3 regions of the Pantoea sp. CCBC3-3-1 genome follow, and region 1 is predicted to be linked to each of the others. Evidence: riboswitches for the same ligand, from Rfam matches in the RefSeq annotation. Region 1 holds a riboswitch; each other region holds the start of a gene.
The links. Region 1 has a riboswitch for thiamine pyrophosphate ahead of thiC (phosphomethylpyrimidine synthase ThiC). Riboswitches for the same ligand answer to the same signal wherever they lie in the genome.
Positions count from the first base shown of each region.

Region 2: it holds a riboswitch for thiamine pyrophosphate, as region 1 does, so the genes downstream of both, thiM (hydroxyethylthiazole kinase) here and thiC (phosphomethylpyrimidine synthase ThiC) in region 1, are expected to answer to the same signal.
Region 3: it holds a riboswitch for thiamine pyrophosphate, as region 1 does, so the genes downstream of both, thiB (thiamine ABC transporter substrate binding subunit) here and thiC (phosphomethylpyrimidine synthase ThiC) in region 1, are expected to answer to the same signal.

Region 1 is NZ_CP034363.1:240,440-243,786, forward strand. It holds gene thiE (thiamine phosphate synthase) at 1-64, opposite strand, end outside; gene thiC (phosphomethylpyrimidine synthase ThiC) at 61-1,995, opposite strand; TPP riboswitch at 2,083-2,183, opposite strand; gene rsd (sigma D regulator) at 2,304-2,810, opposite strand; gene nudC (NAD(+) diphosphatase) at 2,887-3,347, shown strand, end outside.
Region 2 is NZ_CP034363.1:3,232,431-3,235,777, forward strand. It holds gene thiD (bifunctional hydroxymethylpyrimidine kinase/phosphomethylpyrimidine kinase) at 139-939, opposite strand; gene thiM (hydroxyethylthiazole kinase) at 936-1,727, opposite strand; TPP riboswitch at 1,763-1,865, opposite strand; gene EHV07_RS25090 (S6 family peptidase) at 2,202-3,347, shown strand, end outside.
Region 3 is NZ_CP034363.1:807,234-810,580, reverse strand. It holds gene sgrR (HTH-type transcriptional regulator SgrR) at 1-1,001, shown strand, start outside; TPP riboswitch at 1,038-1,145, shown strand; gene thiB (thiamine ABC transporter substrate binding subunit) at 1,185-2,171, shown strand; gene thiP (thiamine/thiamine pyrophosphate ABC transporter permease ThiP) at 2,147-3,347, shown strand, end outside.

The DNA.
Region 1 (3,347 bases):
CGCTGTCCACTACCGGGTAAAGACCGAGGCGAGCTTCCGTCAGGGGAAAGGGGCCCCGGTTCATACTTTCTCCTCCGGCGTCAGCGCATCGGCAGGATGATAAAGCTCGCTGCCACGGCTACGGAACGCCTGTGACATTTCCGCCATGCCAATCTCGATAGGTTTTGCTTCCGCTTCCTGCTTAGCCGCATATTCACGGACTTCCTGAGTGATCTTCATCGAGCAGAATTTGGGCCCGCACATCGAACAGAAATGGGCAACCTTGCCGGATTCCTGCGGCAGCGTCTCATCGTGGTAAGCGCGTGCGGTGTGGGGATCGAGCGCAAGGTTAAATTGATCTTCCCAGCGGAATTCGAAGCGTGCTTTAGACATGGCGTTATCGCGGATCTGCGCGCCGGGGTGGCCTTTGGCAAGATCGGCAGCATGCGCGGCGATCTTGTAGGTAATCAGCCCCTGTTTCACATCTTCTTTGTTGGGCAGGCCCAGATGTTCCTTCGGCGTCACGTAGCAGAGCATGGCGCAACCGAACCAGCCGATCATCGCGGCACCGATGCCGGAGGTAAAATGGTCATAACCCGGGGCGATATCGGTGGTCAGTGGGCCAAGCGTATAGAAGGGCGCTTCATGACAGTGCTCCAGCTGTTCAGTCATATTGCGTCTGATCATCTGCATCGGCACATGTCCCGGCCCTTCTATCATCACCTGCACGTCATATTCCCAGGCAATTTTGGTCAGCTCGCCCAGCGTGCGCAGCTCGGCAAACTGCGCCTCGTCGTTGGCATCCTGAACAGATCCGGGACGCAGGCCATCACCCAGCGACAGCGAAACGTCATAAGCAGCGCAAAGCTCACAGATTTCGCGGAAGTGTTCATACAGGAAGCTCTCTTTATGGTGCGACAAACACCATTTAGCCATGATCGAGCCACCGCGTGACACAATGCCGGTCAGGCGTTTTGCCGTCATCGGCACATAGCGCAACAGCACGCCCGCATGAATAGTAAAGTAATCAACGCCCTGTTCAGCCTGCTCCAGCAGCGTATCGCGGAACACTTCCCAGTTCAGATCTTCCGCCACGCCGTTCACTTTCTCCAACGCCTGATAGATAGGAACGGTGCCGACAGGAATCGGGCTGTTACGCAGGATCCACTCGCGCGTTTCGTGAATATTACGGCCGGTAGAAAGATCCATGATCGTATCGGCGCCCCAGCGTGCGGACCACACCAGTTTTTCTACTTCTTCTTCGATGGAGGAACTGACAGCGGAATTACCGATGTTAGCGTTTATTTTAACCAGAAAGTTACGGCCGATAATCATCGGCTCAGATTCGGGATGGTTAATATTCGCCGGGATGATGGCGCGTCCGGCGGCCACTTCCTGACGAACAAACTCCGGCGTTATGTTTTCAGGCAGACTGGCACCAAAGCTATTACCCGGATGCTGCTGGAGCAGCACTTCACCACGGATCCGCTCGCGGCCCATATTCTCTCTGATTGCGATAAATTCCATCTCGGGTGTAATAACACCCCGCCGGGCGTAGTGCAGTTGAGTCACGCATCGGCCAGCCAGCGCACGACGAGGACGCGGCAAATTATCGAAGCGCAGATGATCTAAGCCTTCATCCGCCAGACGCTGCTGCGTATAAACCGAGCTGAGTTGTTTGATATATTGCGTATCACCACGCTCGCTTATCCAGCCGTCACGCAGCTTATTCAGACCGGCATGCACATCAATTTTTGCCTCGGGATCGCCATAAGGGCCGGCTGTATCATAAACCGGAACCGGCTCATTTTCTTCCAGCAGCGGATTATCTTTGCTGCCGCCAACGACGGTCGGACTGAGCTGTATTTCGCGCATCGGTACACAGATATCCGGGCGTGATCCGGTCAGCCAGATGCGTTTTGAATTGGGAAAGGCAGAACCTTGCAGGGAATCAATAAACTGCTGCGCTTCGGCACGTTGTTCACGACGATTGGGTTTTTTACTGGGGGTAGACATAGCAAGTTCCTGAATAAAGGGAATGTTGCTTGTCCGGAGTTCGGAGGAGTAAGCGCAGGGTGTGAACAAGTGGCGTTACACCCACACTGAATATTTACTCTTGTTCCCTTCGCAGGTACTAACCTGATCAGGTTCCGCGGATCCCGAATGAACGGTCTCAGCCCCTAAGGGCACTCCGACAAGAAGAATTCTGCTGCCCGTAAGCAAACAGAACGACAGTGGCTGGCACAGGGCGAACCACCTGTATTGCCCATTCAGCATAAAGGGGCTTTTTTAAAACTACAAGGATTTTACATTTTCATAACGACTTACGCCGGACGAACAATGGCCTCATCATTAGCTGCGTCTTGCTTTACCGTACCTTTCTCTAAGGCCAGCTGGATGAATTTATCTTCCAGGGTAAAACGCGCTTCCAGCGCTTCGCCAACTTCTGACAGCGCCTGCTGAAACTCCATGCAGTTGTTGTGATCGATAGCGTTTTCCAGATGAGTATCATAAATACGCATAATCAGTTCAGTATTGGCCTGCAAAGAGGGATAGATTAGCGCGGCTTTGGCCAGCTGTTCCGTACCTTCCATCTCTTCGATAAAGCGTTCATAAGCGGTAAAGTGGCCGGTAGAAAGATAATCGACCAGGCTTTGACAAAAGGTATCCAGCGCGTTTTCGTCGAGCGTACTCAGCGAATCCTTGTTAGGCTTGATGCCAACCATTTGATAATAAGCGATGAGTAATTGCTTACGTGAGTGCAGACAAAAGTCTACCAGGTCGCTACATCCGCCTACGCGCGAGGCCAGAACTTCTAACTGGTTAAGCATGAGTGACTCCGTGAGTGATATTTAACAATGTCTAATCCCAATCCAGTAAGTTTGTGAAGCTGAGGATGAGCAATTTATGGAAGTTGAGATTTCAAGCGTAGACGCTGGCTGGTGGGTTGTCAGCCACGACCATAAACTATGGTTGCCAAAAGGTCAATTACCGTACGGTTCTGCGCAAAACCTGGAACTTACAGGCAAAAAAGCGTCGGTAATTGGTGAGTGGCAGGGCGAGCCCGTTTACCTGATTTGTGAAAGCCGGTCTGATGAAATGGGTTCCCTGCGACAAATCCTCGATCAGGATGTTGGCCTGTTCCAGCTGGCCGGGCGCGGTATTCAGCTCGCGGAGTTCTATCGCTCACACAAATTTTGCGGCTATTGCGGGCACCCCATGCACCTCAGTAAAACCGAGCGGGCTTGCCTTTGCGGACACTGCCGTCAGCGTTATTATCCGCAGATAGCGCCCTGCATCATTGTGGCAATCCGCCGTGGCGACGAAATCCTGCTGGCCCAACACACAAAACATCGTAACAACGTCTA
Region 2 (3,347 bases), 2.0 Mb from region 1:
ACTCCTGTTGGTGTATGAGAGCAAACGCCCCCGGCTGAAATGCCTGACCCCCAACAGCGTGGACCCGCAACCGCGCTTAAGGCAAATTGCTGACTCCATTTTTCAGAACCTTCCCCATAAAGTTTTTTGCCAGATGCGCTACCACCAGCGATAAAAATGGTGCACCGGCCCAAAACCTGCGCCCACTTCCAGCGTATCCGCCTGTTCCAGCGCGACCTGAAGCCACTGTTTGGCTTCGCGGACGGTTGTTATCCAGTCCTGATGACGCGGGCGTAGCGCCGCCAGGGCAGAAGAGAGCGTACAGCCGGTACCATGCGTATTTTTTGTCGGCACGCGCAGAGCGGTGAAACGCTGCTCCAGTTGAGGCGTGAACAGCCAGTCAGGGCTTTCTTCATCGCTCAGGTGGCCGCCTTTCATTAATACCGCCTGACAGCCCATTTCCAGCAGTGCCCTGCCCTGCTGCCGCATCTCGTCTTCATCACGGGCAATTGCACAGCCCAGCAATGCAGCCGCTTCGGGCAGATTGGGCGTAATCAGCGAAGCCTGAGGTAAAAGACGCTCCCGCAGCGTCTTTACTGCGCGCTCCGACAACAGCGGATCGCCGCTTTTGGCCAGCATAACGGTATCCAGTACCAGCCAGGGAATCTCAGCCCATTGCAACCCCTGCGCGACCACCTCAACAATATCGGAGTCATGCAGCATGCCGATTTTAACGCTGTCGATTCGTACATCACTCAGCACAGAGGAAAGCTGCGCTGCAACGAAATCCGCATCGACAGGAAAGACGGATTGCACGCCGCACGTATTTTGCGCTACCAGTGCGGTAATCACGCTGGTGCCGTAAGCACCCAGCGCTGAAAAAGTTTTGAGATCGGCCTGAATGCCTGCCCCACCGCTGGGATCGGTGCCGGCAATTGTCAGCGCGTTGATTCGTTTCATGCCATCGCCTCCGGATGTAAACGAGACAATTCATCAAGAAACAACGGCACGAAGGTGCCTGGCCCGCCCGCTGTGGCAGCAGCCTTTTCTCCGGCCAGGCTCATCAAACGGCAAGCGCTGGCGGTATGAACCAGCCTGTCACCTGGCAGCGCGGTAAAACCGGCAACCACCGCTGAGAGCGCGCAGCCCGTTCCTACCACCCGCGTCATTAATGCCGAGCCGCCTGGCACGGCCAGAATGCGGAGCCCATCGGTAATGAAATCGATCTCGCCCGTCACCGCAATCACCGCCCCGGTTGATTTAGCCAGCAGCGTGGCCGCCTCCAGCGCGGCAGAGGAGTCGTGGAGGCTATCCACACCTCGCCCGGAAACCGTCTGACGAGCCAGCGCCATAATTTCCGAAGCATTGCCACGAACGGCGGCCGGACGGTATTCCAGCAGCTGCTGGCAGAAGTCACTACGGAAAGTTAAGGCGCCCACTGCCACCGGATCCAGCGTCCAGGGACGCCCGGCTTTTACGGCGCTTTTAACGGCGGTAAGCATCGCCTCACTGCGCGCCGCTGTTAACGTTCCGACGTTGATCAGTACGGCATCCGCAATAGCGCTGAACTCCCGGGCTTCAGAGGGTTCGATAACCATGGCAGGAGAAGCGCCAAGCGCCAGCAAAACGTTGGCGGTAAAGGATTGCACCACATCGTTGGTCAGGCAGTGGATCAGCGGTGAAGCCTGGTGAAAAAGATTTAAAGAAGGCGCAGCCATCGCTGCCGTAAAGCGAGAAGGTTGGATCAAAATAAGACTCCCAACCGGCGTACAAGAAGGCGATGCGGTTGGGCATCTGACTTCCCTCCGCTGGCATTATCCAGTTCAGGTTCAACGGGTTTTTCTCAGCCCTTTCTTTGGAAAGAAACGGCACCCCGAGTCATAGTGCAAGCTTTGCAGCATAAGGAAGCGGCTGGATTAACGCAAGTTTTACCTCATCCTGCCGTTTCGCCTAAGAAACAGCTGAAGCTATTACAAGAAGAACACATGAATCTCACAAATAAAATAGTCGACCTGTCAATATAAATATATTTGCAACCTGCCTAACATTAACTGGAAGCATTAATCATAAAACTAAACTAACGCGCCAGTTTAATACTTATTAAATCGGCACAAAAGGTGGCTTTAAAAAAATCACATGGCAAACTTAATCAGTAATAAGATAATTCTTATTGCTGTACGCACCAAAGATATTTGCAACATGCCGATTACAAAGGGAATTAAATGAAGCTTAAGTTTCTTGCTATTTTTTGCTGCAATTTCTTTGCCGCCACGTCCGTTCTTGCTGGCGTGATGCGGGAAGATGTCGCCGTTCAGGAATACCGCGACTTTGCTGAAAACCTTGGGAAATATGCGGTTGGCAGAGAAAATATTGAAGTTTTTAAAACCGACGGCACTTCTGCAGGCATACTTGATTATCCGATGCCTGATTTTGGTGCTGTTGTCTCCGGCGGCTACGCTACGCTTTTCTCTGCCTCTTACCTTGCCAGCGTACAGCATAATACCGGTTATAAAACCGTTGATTTTGGCAATAACGCCAAATACAAAACGATCTATAAATTGATTAATCGCAATGAATATGACGTGCGCGATTTTCATCTGCCTCGTTTAAATAAGGTTGTCACTGAAGCTGCCGCCATCCCTTCCGTGGTTGGCACGGAATTACGCGAAAATCCAGATCGCTATACCTGGTACGCCCGGGTGGGCGCGGGTACGCAATTTCAGGTTGATGCCGAAACACAAGAGCTGGTGCAACTGGCGGGCGCTTACAGCTGGAAAACCGGCGGTACCATGACCAATCCCACTTTCGAAAACTGGCGCCTGCGGTGGTACAACTACAGCCCGGATGATCCCAACGTGCAGCCGTTGGACAGTGCCAGCCGGGGCGGCGACAGCGGCAGCCCAATGCTGGTTTATGATAATGTCGATAAAGTCTGGAAACTGGCAGGCGTATTAACCAGCGGTGGTAACGACGGGCCTTATAATCTGCGTTCATATATTTTATTTGTGCAGGATGCTTTTGTTGAGCAAGTGATGGCGGCCAATGTCGATCCCGATATTACTGATAGCAGCGCCGAGGGCATTATTAACTGGGATCCAAATGCCATTACCCAAGGGGCTAAAAGCTGGCTGTGGCATGGCACTGATAAAACGCTGCCCACCGATGCCACTAACGAAGAATTAGATGCCACGAAAGATCTCCGTTTTAACGGCGAAGGCGGCACTCTGGTTTTAAACCAGGCGGTTAATCATGGCGCTGCCAAACTTCAGTTTTCCAATAATTATCAGGTTAAATCGGCAGAGGGCCAGAATAACAGCTGGGTCGGCGGTGGTATCGAAGTTGATGCAGACAAGACCGTACTCTGGCAG
Region 3 (3,347 bases), 570 kb from region 1:
CGTCGTCTACCCCATGGACGCTGGATATCCATCTGCATCAACCTGACAGCTGGCTTCCCTGGCTACTGGGCAGCGTCAGCACCGTGATCCTGCCGAAAGAGTGGCCTTCCCTGCCCGACTTCGCTCGCCAGCCAATTGGTACCGGGCCTTATGCGGTGGTGCATAATCAGCAAAGCCAGCTGCGTATTCAGGCCTTTGATGATTACTTTGGCTTCAGAGCGCTCATTGATGAGGTCAATATCTGGGTATTGCCAGAAATCAGTGAGGAGCTGGTCTACTCAGGCGTGAAGCTGGAAGGCGGCAGCGAGGCCGAAAAGTCGGAAGAGAGCCGCCTGGAGGAAGGCTGCTATTTTTTGCTGTTCGATCAGCGTTCAGAGGCAGGACGCAATGAGCATATCAGACGCTGGGTCAGCGCCATTGCTAATCCCATTGCCTTGCTGAACCAGTCCGGCGTTGGCTATCAGCGCTACTGGTTTCCCGCGTGGGGCCTGCTGCCGCGTTGGCATCATCGCAATGACATCACGCCTGTAGAAAAACCGGAAGGCCTGACTTCGCTAACGCTGACTTTCTATAGCGATCATATTGAACATCAGGGCATCGCCAATGCCTTACGGCCGCTGCTGGCTGAGAAAGGCGTTGAACTGATCGCCAGACAGGTCGATTACGAAACCTGGTATCGTGGCGAGGCAGAAAGCGATATCTGGCTGGGCAGCGCCAACTTTACGCTGCCGCTGGAATTTTCGCTGTTTGCCCTGCTGTATGAAATGCCGCTGATGCGCCACTGTCTGACCGTAGACTGGGAAAGCGACGCCCAGCGCTGGCGTGAACAGCAGCTACCGCTGGCCGACTGGAGCAGGAAGCTGATTACCAGCGGCAGCCTCCATCCTCTGTTTCACCACTGGCTGTTGCTGAAAGGCGAACGCAGCATGCGCAATGTGCGGATGAACACGCTCGGCTGGTTCGACTTCAAATCCGCCTGGTTCGCGCCGCCGGAATCGTGATGCTTTCGCAAGCCGCCGGAAATCATTATGATTATGCCGACCTCAACAGGGTGCATAACGGGTTGTTAGTCCGTTTACGCTGAGAAAAACCCATCGAACCTGACCCGGCTAATACCGGCCCAGGGATTTGAGATGACTCGCCTGCTCAGATCATGCGTCACTTCCCTCTACAAGGAACGCAAAGTGTTAAAAAAAGTTCTTCCTCTGATGGTTCTCTGTTCGCTCCCGGCCTTTGCCGCCAAACCCACGCTGACGGTTTATACCTACGACTCTTTCTCTGCCGACTGGGGCCCCGGCCCGGCAATTAAAAAAGCTTTTGAAGCCAGCTGCGGCTGCGAGCTGAAGTATGTTGCGCTGGAAGATGGCGTCTCGCTGCTTAATCGTCTGCGGATGGAAGGCAAAAACAGTAAGGCTGACGTGGTGCTGGGGCTGGATAATAACTTGCTGGATGCGGCCGAAAAAACCGGGCTGTTTGCCGCGAGTCATGTCGATACTCACAAAATCACCGTGCCGGGTGGCTGGAGCAACAGCACCTTTGTGCCTTACGACTATGGCTGGTTCGCCTTTGTCTATGACAAAACCCGGCTGCAAAATCCGCCCAAAAGCCTGAAGGAACTGGTGGAAAGCGATCGCCCACTGAAGGTGATTTATGAGGATCCACGCACCAGCACGCCGGGGCTTGGCCTGCTGCTGTGGATGCAAAAAGTCTTTGGCGATAATGCGCCGGACGCGTGGCAAAAACTGGCGAAGAAAACCGTCACCGTGACCAAAGGCTGGAGCGAGGCTTACGGCCTGTTCCTGAAAGGGGAAGGCGATATGGTGCTGAGCTACACCACCTCTCCGGCTTACCATCTGATTGAAGAGAAGAAAACCCAGTACGCTGCGGCAAACTTCAGCGAAGGTCATTATTTGCAGGTGGAAGTCGCCGGGCAGCTGAAAGGCAGCAAGCAGCCGCAGCTGGCACAGAAATTTATGCAATTTATGCTGGATAAGCCTTTCCAGAGCGCGATACCGCAAGGGAACTGGATGTACCCCGTCGTGCAGAGCAAGCTGCCCGCAGGCTTTGAGACGCTGACCATCCCGACCGTGTCGCTTCAGTATTCGCCACAGGAAGTCGCCAGCCAACGTAGCCAGTGGATCAATGCATGGCAACGCGCCGTCAGCCGCTAACCGCCGGTCCGCTGGTGCCGGGTGCACTGGCGGCCACGCTGCTGGTGGCTGTTGCACTGCTGGCAATAACGGCCCTGTGGCGCAGCGCGCCTGCCGTCGACTGGCACAGCATCTGGCAGGATGACTATCTCTGGCACGTGCTGCGCTTCTCTTTTTGGCAGGCTTTTCTCTCTGCCTCGCTTTCAGTCCTGCCCGCTATTCCTCTGGCGCGGGCTTTATATCGCCGCCGCTTTCCGGGGCGAAAAATGCTGCTACGCCTTTGCGCGATGACGCTGGTGCTGCCGGTGCTGGTAGCGGTGTTCGGCATCCTCAGCGTATATGGCCGCACCGGCTGGCTGGCGCAGCTTTGTTCGCTGCTTGGGCTGAACTACAGCTTCACGCCTTACGGCCTGCAAGGTATTTTACTGGCGCACGTATTTTTTAATCTGCCGCTGGCCGCACGACTGCTGCTTCAGGCCCTTGAGCAAATTCCTGGCGAACAGCGCCAGCTGGCTGCCCAGTTGGGGGTGGCTGGCTGGAACCATTTTCGGATTGTGGAATGGCCGTGGCTGCGCCGCCAGATCCTGCCTGCGGGCGCGCTGATCTTTATGCTGTGCTTTGCCAGCTTCGCAACCGTGCTGTCGTTGGGCGGTGGGCCAAAAGCGACCACCATTGAACTGGCTATTTTTCAGGCGTTAAATTTTGATTATGATCCCGGCCGGGCAGCGCTGCTGGCGCTGATCCAGATGGTTTGTTGTCTGGCGCTGGTGATGGTTAGCCAGCGACTCAGTAAGGCGCTGCCTGCCGGAACGGCCAATATCAGTGGCTGGCGCAACCCGGAGGAGAGTCTGACCGCAAAACTCACTGACGGCCTGCTGCTAACGCTGGCGCTGCTGTTACTACTGCCTCCCCTGGTGGCCGTTATCTCCGAGGGCCTGAACGGCGGAATGGCCAGGGTGCTGCAACAGCCTGCACTCTGGCAGGCAACGTTTACCTCGCTGCGGATTGCACTGGGTGCGGGCATGCTGTGCGTGATCCTGACCTTTATGCTGCTGTGGAGCAGTCGCGAGCTGCGTCTGCGGCAGCGGCCTTTTTCCGGCCAGATGCTGGAGCTGAGCGGTATGCTGATCCTGGCGATGCCGGGCATTGTATTAGCTACCGGTTTTTTCCTGCTGCTTAATGAAACCACCGGGCTAC